2 regions of the Nocardia sp. CDC160 genome follow, and region 2 is predicted to be linked to the other one. Evidence: riboswitches for the same ligand, from Rfam matches in the RefSeq annotation. Region 2 holds a riboswitch; the other holds the start of a gene.
What was found. A riboswitch is a leader RNA that binds a small molecule or an ion and turns the genes downstream of it on or off. The one in region 2 is predicted to bind glycine.
Positions count from the first base shown of each region.

Region 1: linked by a shared signal. The riboswitch ahead of VMT40_RS13780 (sigma factor-like helix-turn-helix DNA-binding protein) and the one ahead of gcvP (aminomethyl-transferring glycine dehydrogenase) in region 2 are both predicted to bind glycine.

Region 1 covers NZ_JAYKYT010000002.1:1,342,727-1,348,998, forward strand. The annotation lists gene VMT40_RS13760 (L,D-transpeptidase) at 1-796, shown strand, start outside; gene VMT40_RS13765 (hypothetical protein) at 823-1,218, opposite strand; gene VMT40_RS13770 (cyclase family protein) at 1,356-2,003, opposite strand; gene VMT40_RS13775 (hypothetical protein) at 2,127-2,834, shown strand; glycine riboswitch at 2,932-3,019, shown strand; glycine riboswitch at 3,020-3,113, shown strand; gene VMT40_RS13780 (sigma factor-like helix-turn-helix DNA-binding protein) at 3,155-3,739, shown strand; gene VMT40_RS13785 (hypothetical protein) at 3,736-3,936, opposite strand; tRNA gene VMT40_RS13790 (tRNA-Lys) at 4,210-4,285, shown strand; gene VMT40_RS13795 (MFS transporter) at 4,360-5,559, opposite strand; partial or broken gene VMT40_RS13800 (Chromate resistance protein ChrB) at 5,556-5,726, opposite strand; partial or broken gene VMT40_RS39365 (HipA domain-containing protein) at 5,930-6,272, shown strand, end outside.
Region 2 covers NZ_JAYKYT010000005.1:220,520-226,791, reverse strand. The annotation lists gene garA (glycogen accumulation regulator GarA) at 1-248, shown strand, start outside; gene ftsR (transcriptional regulator FtsR) at 293-1,084, shown strand; gene VMT40_RS28740 (bifunctional nuclease family protein) at 1,151-1,624, shown strand; gene VMT40_RS28735 (MerR family transcriptional regulator) at 1,843-2,409, shown strand; glycine riboswitch at 2,566-2,661, shown strand; gene gcvP (aminomethyl-transferring glycine dehydrogenase) at 2,822-5,662, shown strand; gene VMT40_RS28725 (class I SAM-dependent methyltransferase) at 5,838-6,272, shown strand, end outside.

The DNA of each region.
Region 1 (6,272 bases), on a different contig from region 2:
GATCTCCCCGAACAACCGCACCCACCCGTACCTGCTTCCGGCCGAGAACGAGGTGGTCGGCATCGGGCAGCCGGTGGCCGTGCAGTTCGACGAGAACATTCCGGACCGCAAGGCCGCCCAGGACGCGATCAAGATCACCACCACCCCGGCGGTCGAGGGCGCGTTCTACTGGGTCAACAACCGTGAGGTGCGCTGGCGGCCGCAGAACTTCTGGGCCCCGGGCACCAAGGTCGACATCGCGGTCAACGCCTATGGACACGACCTGGGCAATGGCCTGGTCGGCGACAGCGACATCCACTCCAGCTTCACCGTCGGCGACGCCACCATCTTCACCGCCGACGACAACACCAAGATCGTGACCGTCGAGCGCAACGGCCAGGTCATCAAGACCATGCCGACCTCGATGGGCAAGGACTCCACCCCGACCGACAATGGCGTCTACATCGTCGGCGACAAGTTCGACCGCATCATCATGGACTCCTCCACCTACGGCGTCCCGGTGAACTCGCCCAACGGCTACAAGACGCCGATCGACTGGGCGACGCGAATCTCCTACTCCGGCATCTTCTTCCACTCGGCCCCGTGGTCGGTGGGCGCGCAGGGCTCGGTCAACACCAGCCACGGCTGCCTCAATCTGAGCCCGTCCGACGCGAAGTGGGTCTACGACAACGTCAAGCGCGGTGACATCACCATTGTGAAGAACACGGTCGGCGGGACGCTGTCGGGCGTGGACGGGCTGGGCGACTGGAACATTCCGTGGGAGCAGTGGAAGGCGGGTAACGCCGACCGCGGCTGAACGCCGCGCCGACCGCGGCTGAATGACTACTTGATGGTGCCGGGGCCGATGCCGCCGCCGCCATTGAGGTTGCCGCAGCCCAGGGCCGCGAGGCCGCCGAGCGAGGAGGCGGTGCCGAGGACCGTGCACAGGCCCTTCTGACCCGAGGAGCCCGTGGTCGCCGAGCCGAGCGCGCCACCGAGCTTGAAGGCCGAGGATCCGAGTTCGACATCGGACTCGATGGGGTTGTTCGGGTCGTCCTTCTCACCGGGGACGCCGGTGCCGGGGCTGGGGGCCGCGGTGCCCGGCGTGGTCGCGGTGGCGCCGGGCGCGGTGGCCGTTGTCGAGGAGGCGTCGGTGAGGACGATCTCCGCCGAGGCGATGGGCGCGACGGGGAGGATAGCCGCAACGGCTAGCAAAGTGGTTACGGCACAACGGTTCACTGCGGATTCCTTCGGATCGGGCGTGGGTCGGGGGCCCCGACGCCCCCGGTAATCCAGAGCAGTCTACGAAGATCGAGTGAGCCGCGCCGCAAAATGCGACACACTGGTGTTTCTGTCACGGTTTCCCGGGGTCACCGTCATGCCCCGAGGCGGGCGACGGCGCGCACCGGAGCCCCGTCAGCGCCGGGCAGACTCAGCGGGAACAGCGATACTTCCATGGGCTGACCAGCGTTTTCGGGGGTGAGCAGCTGGGCCAGTCCGGTCAGGTTCTCGGCGATGACGGCGTGCGCGCCGCACAGGATCCGGTGCACCGGAATCTCCTCGGCGGGAGTCGGATCGACCGACAGCGCGTCGATGCCGAGGGTGCGCACCCCGGTGGCGACGAGGTACTCGGCCGCCTCGACCGTCAGATGCGGATGGTTCAGGTAGGCGTGTGTGCCCCAATGCTCGGACCAACCGGTCGCGATCAGCACGATCTGCCCCGGGGCGACGCGACCCTCGAACAATTCCCGCCCGATCGCGCCACCGGCACCGACCCCGCGGGCATCGATCACGACACCGGGGCCGGTGAATCGTTCCAGCGGCAATTCGTCCAGGGTGGGCAACGAGTCGTCGATATGGCTCGGCGCGTCCACATGCGTGCCGGTCTGCGAGCCCAGGTCCAGATGCAGCACATTGACCCCGTCGGCGGCTACGGTCAACGCGGGCCGGATGGTGACCTCCGGATCGCCGGGATACACCGGCATACCGGACCGAATCGGGACCGAAAGATCGATAATGCGCACTTTTGGCCTGCCTCCCTAGGGTTTTCGCGAGATGATGACGGCCAGCAAGATCGAATGACGCCGCGCTTACCACGCTTCAGCCACAACGACGAGAGAATCGCCATGTCTGCCATACATATTGCCGTGTTGAACCGCAGTACCGTACTGACCGACGCCCAGGTTTCCGCCGTCGTCCCGGCGCTGCAGACGCAGGTGCACCGGGATTGGGCGCCGGTCTGGGGAAGTGACGCCGAGCTGAGCTTCGTGGGCAGCGGTCAGCAGCCGGAGCCGGGCGCGTGGTGGGTGGTGATCGCCGACGATTCGGATCAGGCCGGGGCGCTCGGCTACCACGACCTCACCAACGAGGGTCTGCCGCTGGGCAAGGTGTTCGCGCGCAGCGACACCAATGCCGGACTGCAGTGGACGGTGACCGCGAGCCACGAACTGCTCGAGATGCTCGGCGATCCCGACATCAACCTGGCCGCCTACGTGTTCACCACGGGGACCACCGGACGCCTCTACGCCTACGAGGTCGCCGACGCGTGCGAGGCCGATCAGTACGGCTATCAGATCGACGGTGTGCTGGTGTCGGACTTCGTGTTTCCGGCCTGGTTCGAGAACTTCCGCAAGCCCGGGAGCACCCAGTTCGATTACGGCAAGCACATCACCGAGCCGTTCCAGTTGTTGCCCGGCGGCTATATCGGCGCGTTCGACATCAGCGGCGGCAGCGGCTGGCATCAGCTGACCGCGGAGGAGAGCACGCTCGCGTATGCCGCGCGGGCGCGCGTCGGCAGTCGCCGCGAGCGCCGCCGCACCCCGCGCGAGCAGTGGCTGCTCAGCGATCCCCGGTGAGATCGGCCACAATTCGGATGCCATGGGGTTGCCAGCCGGTGTGGGCGACCCCGTGCATCGGCTAGGCTGGCTCGAACAATCGAATACCCGGCCGCTATGAGTCGTGGCGGGAGAAACCCCGGATCCGGGGTGCCGAAGGAGCAACCTCCCCGGAATCTCTCAGGCACAGATACCGTTTCGACCAGGCCACTCTGGAAAGTCAGGCGTATGGAGCGCCTCACCTACGGTGCAAGTCGCGCATGCGGCGAAGCTCTCAGGTCCCATGACAGAGGGGGAGATCCGATAACCGGGCGGATGCCCGGCTGACTCGAGGACCTCCCATGACCGTCGATACCGCCTCCCTGCCCCGCGTGGCCTCACCCGCCGTCCACGCGACCCAGCCCGTCGCCCGCGCGGCGACGCCCACGACCGCCGTGACATCGATGACCGCTGCGACGCCGTCGCGGGCAGCGGTTCCCAGTTCCGCCACCCTGGCCGCCGCGGCCTCGGGTCGCCGCGTCGCGCTCGCCGAATTGCTCACCTACACGCATTATTTCGCCACCGCGTGCTGCCGCGCGGAGTTGGGCGCGAACGTCGTCTCCGACCGCCTGGCCGACCAGGTGACGACCGCGATCATCACCGGCTGGCCCACCGCCCGCACCGCGCGCCGAGACTTCCTCGAATTCGCGCACACCACGATCCGCCGTGCGGTCCGCCTGTGCCGCTACGAGCACTCCCGCCCCTCCCTCTTCGCCCAGCTGTCCGACGGTCAGCGCGACCTTCTCACCCTGCGCGTGGCGGTCGGCCTGTCCCCCACCGAAACCGCTGTGGCCCTGGGCATCCCGGTCCTGCGCGTCCACCGGCACACCGCCCGCGCCCTGGCCCTGCTGAAGCGCCAGCCCGTCGGCGAATTCGGTGGCCGCTAGCGGGATTTGGTCGTGGAGGTGGTGGCGGGGGTCGTGGTCGGTACGTCGATCGTTTCGGGGATCTGACCGCCGCCGAGGAACGGCACCGACGACGTCGGCGCGGGCGGAGTCAAAGGGGCACTGCGATGATCGCCGCAGGCGGCAACCGTTCCCGCCAGGAGTGCAATGGTCGCCACCGTGATCAGGTGCTTGCGCACGTATCAACCTTCCGCATGGATTGGTCGCAGCAGACCCACCCGCGACACCGTGGCGCATCGTGGTGCGCGTGCGGTGCGCTGCGTCGAACAGAACAGTCCGGCAACGAATCCGCACCGGCGGCAACCATTCTGCTACACCCACGAACCCCCCGCCCCCACCGCTCCCGACTTCGGCACGCACGGTCCGCACCCCTGGCACACCTGGTGAGTCCACCGATTCGGTTTCCCACCCCCACCCCTGCTATCTTCTTCTCCGCACCCACGAGGTGCCACGCGCCATTAGCTCAATTGGCAGAGCAGCTGACTCTTAATCAGCGGGTTCGGGGTTCGAGTCCCTGATGGCGCACCACAATCCTCAGCCGCGCACACCAGATCATCGGCTCCAACCTCTATGCCCTGGGCCTACTCCAACCCTCGTAACGGCTAGGTGCCGACGGTGGGGGTGGTCGTTCGTCGTTGGGTGAGAGTGGTTGTCAGCGCGAGAGCCGTGAGAAGTGCGGCTAGGGTGAGCAATCCGGTGTCGAGGGTTGCGGCGGTGGCGGTGATGCCGACGAGGAGTGGGCCGCCCGCGTCGCCGAGTTCGCGGCCGAGTTCGGCGGCGCCCATGGTCTGGCCGAGGCGGTCGGGTGGGCTGGTGGCTGCCAAGTGCGCGAATCCCAGGGGCGTGATCAGTCCGGTACCGGCACCGATAATCACGGCCGCGCACACTAGGCCCGCGATCCCGGGCAGGATCGTCGCGACGGCGATCCCGAGCGCGGTGAGCAGGAGCCCGGCACCCATACCGGAGTGATCACGCAGTCGACCGGCGTCGCGGGCGCGTCCGGCGCGCGGCTGCACCAGTGCGGCGGTGGCGGCGAGCAGCGACACGATCGCGCCGGTGGCCAGGGGTCCCAGCCCGTGACGGGACCCGAGCGCGGGAAGGAATCCGACCCCGACCGCGAGGGCGGCCGTCGCCCCGGCCAGGGCCGCGGTCGGGCGCAGGAACGCCGCGCTGGTGAGACGGCGCGCCAGATCCACCACTGTCTGACGGGTTTTCGGCAACACCTCGACCGTGGGCACCACGATCGCCGCCCACACCGCGACGCCCGCGGCGAGCACCGCGAGGGCGGTGAACAACACCGGGTAGCCGCCGATGGCGACGAGGACACCGCCCAGCAGCGGACCGAGGGTGTAGCCCAAGCCTTTCCACGCGCCGTAGCTACCGAACGCGCGCCCGTGTCCGGTGGCAGGGGTGAGCCGCGCGACCATCGCCGCGGCGGCCGGGGAGAACGCGGCAGCGGCAGCGCCCTGACCGAAGCGCGCGATCCCGAGCAGTCCGGGGTTGTCGACGAGTACGAACAACGCGGACGCGAGCGTGAACGCCGCCAATCCGCCGAGCAGCACCGGCCGGGCGCCAATGCGGTCGGACAGCGTCCCGAACACGGGTTTGAGCAGCACCTCCGCGCCGTCGTACACGGCCAGCAGCAAGCCCAGGGTGAGCAGACTCGCATGCTCCTGCCCGGTGAATCCCGCGAGACTGGCCGCAATGCTGTGCGCACCGAACGCGGTCACGAACCCGGCCGCATACAGCGGAAACAACGGTCGACGCCCCAGCCCTGTTCCGACGCCCGCCCCGCTGGTCATCGTGAGTCCTCCTGCGCGACATCGGGTTCAGCGCCCAAGTTGCCGATCAGAACGCGGTCGGCGCAATGCTCGAGTTGCTGCCCGGTCTCAGCCGCGGCGGAGGCGCCGAACACGTCACGGGCCTTGATGTCGCGGTGCCAGCGCCGCAGCCGTTCCAAGCGTTGCTCCTCGTCCTCGAGCGTCGATTACGCCAGCCTGCCGTCTCAGGATCGCCCATGCGCACAATGGAGCGCGAACCGCGCTGGCGACGTGCCGAACTCGGCCATTGAGCGCCGGAACACCTTCGTCGGCAATATCCTGCCGGTTTCTTCCCCTGCGACGCTGAGGCGTGAGAGATTTTCGCAAAATCGGCAATATTCTGCTGATCAGTGTGCCGTTCTCGGCTCGGTATGGCCGGTTCATTCTCGAGCTCTCGCAACCGGAGTACCCCCACGTGGTGGAGAACGAAGCGGCGCACCTGAAAGCCGCGAGGTTGATGAAAATCCCTGTAGCCGAGGCGAATCTGGTTACCGACCGCATTGGCGAGACCGGTCTGCTGGTGCGGCGGTTCGATCGCGTGCACGAGGGACGGACGTGGCGACGTTTGGCGTTCGAGGATGCGACACAGGTGCTGGGTCTACCCCCTGCGTCGAAGTATCAGCCCGATGCCGTCACCGTGGTCAACGCACTGGCGCAGATAGCCGAGGCTCCGACGGTGGCCCGTCGAAACCTTT
Region 2 (6,272 bases):
CGGCGGGCCGCCACCCCGACAGCGACATCTTCCTTGACGATGTCACCGTCAGCCGTCGCCACGCGGAATTCCGCCAGGACGACGACACCTTCCAGGTGGTCGATGTGGGCAGCCTCAACGGCACCTACGTCAATCGGGAGCCGGTGGATTCCTCGGAGCTGCAGAACGGCGACGAGGTCCAGATCGGCAAGTTCCGCCTCGTCTTCCTGACGGGCCCCAAGCCCGCCACGAGCGATTCGGCTCTATAGGGCCGAGCGGAATGACTGGCGCAGCGCAGTGGACGCGCGGAGGCATGTCGATCGGCTCCGTGCTGGATCTCCTGCGTCCGGATTTTCCGGACATCACCATCTCCAAGATCCGATTCCTGGAATCGGAGGGTCTGATCAGCCCGGAGCGCACGCCCTCGGGGTATCGCCGCTTTCACGTGGCCGACGTCGAGCGCCTGCGCTTCGTGCTGACCGCGCAGCGGGATCAGTACCTGCCGTTGAAGGTGATCAAGGAACAGCTCGAAGCGATCGACAGCGGGGCGGCGACGCTCGGGGTCCGGGAGGCCCGGGCCCGGGCGAACGCCGTGGGAGGGGTCGGGGCCATGCCCGATTCGACATCAGCGTCCGATTCGAGGGACGCCATGTCCGCCAACGGGGGCGGCCGCCTGCGGCGGCTGAACGCGGTGCCCGGTGAGGTGTCGCCCGAGGAGCTTCGGTTCGATCACGAAATCCGGATCACCCGGGCGGATCTGCTCGATCAGGCCGGTATCGACGAGAAGTTCCTGACGGAATTGATTCGCGCCAATCTCATTACGCCCGGTGCGGCAGGCTATTTCGACGGCGACGCCGTCACCCTGGCCCGCACCGCCAAGGCCCTGAGCGAATTCGGTTTGGAGGCAAGGCATCTGCGCGCCTTCAAGCTGGCCGCCGATCGCGAGGCCGCCATGGTCGCCCAGATCGCGGCACCGATCGCCAAGAGTCGCGACGCGGACGCGCGCGCTCGTGCCGAGGAGACGGTGCGCGAGTTGGCGGCGTTGTCGCTGACCCTGCACACCTGCCTGGTGAAGACCTCTGTGCGCGCTTCCCTCGGCGGCTGAAATCTTCGCCTAGACTCGGTATTACAGCCGGGGGCTGGCGGCCGGTGTGGATTGGGAGGCAGTGCGATGAGCGAAATGCGTGTGATCGGCATCCGTGTCGAGCAGCCACAGAATCAGCCCGTGCTGTTGCTCCGGGAAGTCTCCGGTGATCGCTACCTACCCATCTGGATCGGGCAGGCCGAGGCCACCGCGATCGTGCTGGAGCAGGAGGGTGTGACCCCGATCCGCCCGTTGACCCACGATCTGATCAAGATCCTGATCAAGGAGCTCGGCCACACCCTCAAGGAAGTGCGGATCGTGGATCTGCAGGAGGGCACCTTCTACGCCGACCTGGTCTTCGAGAACGATCTGCGCATCTCGGCGCGGCCCTCGGATTCGGTGGCCATCGCGCTGCGCGTGGGCTGCCCGATCTATGCCGAGGAGCCGGTGCTCGAAGAGGCCGGGCTGGTCATGCCGGACGAGCGCGAGGACGAGGTCGAGAAGTTCAAGGAGTTTCTCGAATCGGTATCTCCCGACGACTTCAAGGCCACGGACAGCTGACCAGTTCCTGACCTGGCGATGATCCCGGGTTGATCTCCGAACGAGACAAAACCGTGTCTCTACCTCAGGTTTAGGTTTAAAAACACGCGCCCGGTGATCCTTGGATGGACCCGATTCTCCCGCAACAATCAGGGGAGTAGCCTCGATTGATAGGCCAACGCTCCAGAGTCGATTGACAGAGCCCAGCCCTTGATAGGCAAGCAGTAAGGGAGTAGTCAGTGGGAGATCAACCGCAACCTCAGGATGTGGTGCAGCCAGGGCTGTTCCCCGATGACACGGTGCCGGACGAACTCGTCGGCTACCGCGTGCCCAGCGCTTGCCAGGTGGCCGGAATCACCTACCGCCAGCTCGACTACTGGGCCCGCACCGGACTGGTCGTCCCGTCCATCCGCAGTGCCACCGGATCCGGCAGTCAGCGCCTGTACTCGTTCAAGGACATCCTGGTCCTCAAGATCGTCAAGCGGCTGCTCGACGCGGGCATCTCGCTGCAGAACATTCGCATCGCCGTCGATCATCTGCGCAGCCGCGGGGTCGAAGACCTCGCCGGAATCACCCTGTTCTCCGACGGCACCACCGTCTACGAGTGCTCCTCCGCCGAGGAAGTGGTCGATTTACTGCAGGGTGGACAGGGCGTGTTCGGTATCGCGGTCAGCGGTGCCATGCGCGAATTGACCGGCGCCATAGCCAACTTCCCGGCCGAGCGCGCCGAGGACGGCAGCACCTCCGAGCGTCCGGAGGATGAGCTGTCGTTCCGTCGCAAGGCCCGGATGAGCAAGACCGGTTAGTCATCTTCTTCACAACGAGCGCGCCGCCATGCGGCGCGCTCGTTGGTGTTTCCGGTGGTTATCGGTGAAAGGGGGTTCGGGGGAAGCCCCTGAGAGTCCCGAGAGTTGGGCGGCAACATTGTTGTAACCTGCGTCCCCTTAGACTGGCGAGTGCGTCGCAGCCGTGCGGGAGAGTTCCGGGGGTAGCCTCGGACGCCGAAGGAGCAGCACCTCCCCGTCAATCTCTCAGGCACAAGGGACCGTGCGGAGTTTCGGCGCCTCTGGAAAGTGGTGGCCGCGCGTCACCCGCCCATGGTGAAAGGGCAACGGCCGCAAGGTCGGGGCCCGAATCTCTCAGGCATCGAGGACAGAGGGGGAGGGCAGACGTAGCGTCGGTCCCCGGGCCGACCCCCGCCCACCCCATGGAGCAGCCGTGATCTGGACTCGATCCTTCGCCGACCGCCACATCGGCCCCGACAGCGGTGAGACCGGCCGCATCCTCGAGGCCGTGGGCGTCGAGTCGCTGGACGAACTCGCCACCAAGGCCGTACCCGCCAGCATTCTGGACGCGCCCGAGGGCAATGGGCTGAATGCGCTGCCCGCAGCGGTCTCCGAGCACGAGGCGCTCGCCGAGCTTGCGGCGCTTGCCAATTCGAATACCGTCGCCACCTCCATGATCGGGCTGGGGTACTACGACACGCTCACCCCGCCGGTGCTGCTGCGGAATCTGATCGAGAACCCGGCCTGGTACACCGCGTACACGCCGTACCAGCCGGAAATCAGCCAGGGTCGGCTGGAGGCGCTGCTGAACTTCCAGACCATGGTCGCGGATCTGACCGCGATGGAGGTCGCCAACGCGTCCATGCTGGACGAGGCGACCGCCGCGGCCGAGGCCATGACGCTGTTGCAGCGGGCCAACCGCAAGAGCAAGTCTTCGCGGCTGCTCATCGACTCCGATCTGTTCCCGCAGACCCGGACGCTGCTGTACACGCGCGCCGAGCCGCTGGGGATCGAGATCGTCGAGGCGAATCTGGCCGATGAGGCGCTGCCCGAGGGTGAGTTCTTCGGTGTGATCGTGCAGCAGCCGGGTGCGTCGGGTCGGATCGTGGACTGGGCTCCGGTCATCGAGGCCGCGCACGCGCGGGGCGCGCTGGTGGCGGTCGGCGCGGATCTGCTTGCGCTGACGCTGATTACGCCGCCCGGTGAGCAGGGTGCGGACGCCTGCTTCGGCACCACGCAGCGTTTCGGTGTGCCGCTGGGCTTCGGCGGACCGCACGCCGGATACCTCGCCGTGCACTCCGCGCATGCGCGGCAGCTGCCGGGCCGACTGGTCGGTGTGTCCGTGGACGCGGACGGCAATCTGGCCTACCGGCTCGCGCTGCAGACCCGTGAGCAGCACATTCGCCGGGAGAAGGCGACGTCGAACATTTGCACCGCGCAGGTGCTGCTGGCCATTTTGGCCGCCATGTACGCCTCCTATCATGGCGCGGACGGGCTGCGGTCGCTGGCGCGGCGGGTGCACGGGCACGCGCAGTGGCTGGCCGCCGGGCTCGGTGACGCGGTCGTGCACCAGACCTTCTTCGACACCGTGCTGGTGAATGTGCCCGGTGGTGCGGAAGGCATTGTGGCCAAGGCGAAGGGGAGCGGCATCAACCTGCGGCTCGTCGACGCCGACCATGTGGCCATCGCGTGCGATGAGGTCACGACCGACGCCCATGTGGTCGCCGTGCTGGACTGCTTCGGCGCGGAGATCCCGGTTGGACCGGAGGGCGCGTTGTTCCACGGCAAGCAGCGCCCGCACATCGAGGTTCGCACCTCGGAATTCCTGACCGCCCCGGCATTCACCAAGTACCGCACCGAGACCGCCATGCTGCGCTACCTGCGTGCGCTCTCGGACAAGGATATTGCCTTGGACCGCAGCATGATTCCGCTCGGCTCCTGCACCATGAAGCTGAACGCGGCCGCGGAGATGGAGTCCATCACCTGGCCCGGCTTCAACCGGGTGCACCCGTACGCGCCGGTCGAGGACGCTCCCGGTCTGCTGAAGCTGATCGAGGATCTGGAGGGCTGGCTGTGCGCGGTCACCGGCTACGACCGGGTTTCCTTGCAGCCCAATGCCGGTAGCCAGGGCGAGTACGCGGGTCTGCTGGCCATTCGCCGCTACCATCTGGATCGCGGTGACGCGCACCGGGATACCTGTCTGATCCCCTCCAGCGCGCACGGCACCAATGCCGCCTCGGCCGCGATGGTGGGCATGCGGGTGGAGGTCGTGAAGACTCGCCCCAATGGGGATATCGATCTCGACGACCTGCGCGCCAAGATCGCCGACCACGCCGAGCGCCTGGCCTGCATCATGATCACCTACCCGTCCACGCACGGCGTGTACGAGCACGAGGTGGCCGAGCTGTGCGGACTCGTGCACGAGGCGGGCGGCCAGGTGTACGTCGACGGCGCGAACCTGAACGCCCTTGTGGGACTTGCCCGTCCGGGCAAGTTCGGCGGCGACGTCAGCCACCTGAACCTGCACAAGACCTTCTGTATCCCGCACGGCGGCGGCGGTCCGGGCGTCGGCCCCGTCGCGGTCCGCGAGCACCTGGCCAAGTACCTGCCCGGCGACCCCCTCGAAAAGGGTTCGCACGCGGTGTCGGCCGCCAAGTACGGCTCCGCCTCCATCCTCCCCATCACCTGGGCCTACATCCGCATGATGGGCGCCGACGGCCTGCGCCGCGCCACCCTCACCGCCATCGCCTCCGCGAATTACATTGCCCGCAAACTGAACCCGCACTTCCCGGTCCTCTACACCGGCGACAACGGCATGGTCGCCCACGAGTGCATCCTCGACCTCCGCGAAATCACCAAACAAACCGGCGTCACCGTCGACGACGTCGCAAAGCGCCTCGCCGACTACGGCTTCCACGCCCCCACCATGAGCTTCCCCGTCGCAGGCACCCTCATGGTCGAACCCACCGAAAGCGAAAACCTCGAAGAACTCGACGCTTTCATCGAAGCCATGATCGCCATCAAGGGGGAGATCGACCAGGTCGCCGCAGGCGTCTGGCCCGTCGACGACAACCCCCTGCGCGGCGCTCCCCACACCGCCGAATGCCTTGTCGGCGAATGGGATCACCCGTACAGCCGCGAAAAGGCCGTCTACCCCATGGGTGTGAAGCACGCTCGTGCCAAGGTCTGGCCCTCGGTCCGCCGAATCGACGGCGCCTACGGCGACCGCAACCTCGTCTGCTCCTGCCCACCCCTCGACGCGTACACCGACTGATCCTGCTCCAAGCATCGGAAAACCCAAGCGCCCCATCGGTTCCAGGAACCGATGGGGCGCTTGGCGTAGCAGTCATCAGTGCGATGGCAAGACGATCTTCGCGCGAGGGTGGCCCGGCATTTGTTGCTGAACATTTGCCTTGCGAGCGGACCCTTGATCGCGGCACGGTTGGGGTATGAGTGAATCCGATTTTCGAGCCAGCACAGAGAGATTCGACTTCGATGCCGTCTATCGCGGCGACGGCGCATTCGGTGGGCGGCCACCGTGGGACATCGGGGAGCCGCAACCGGCCATCGTCGATCTCGAAGCACGGGGCGGCATCACCGGCCTCGTACTCGATTGTGGTTGCGGGACTGGCGATAACGCTCTGTTTCTCGCCGAACGAGGCCACCCGGTGCACGGTATCGACCTCGCGCCGACAGCGATTGCGATCGCACGATCACACGCCGCCGAGCGCGGACTGTCCGCCTCTTTCCAAACGGCCGATGCGCTGGAACTCTCCGGCTATCACGAACAATTCGACACGGTGGTCGATTCGGCCCTCGCGCACCTGTTCGGCCCGGCCGAGCTCACCCGCTACGCGGCTGCCCTGCACCACGCCTGCCGTCCC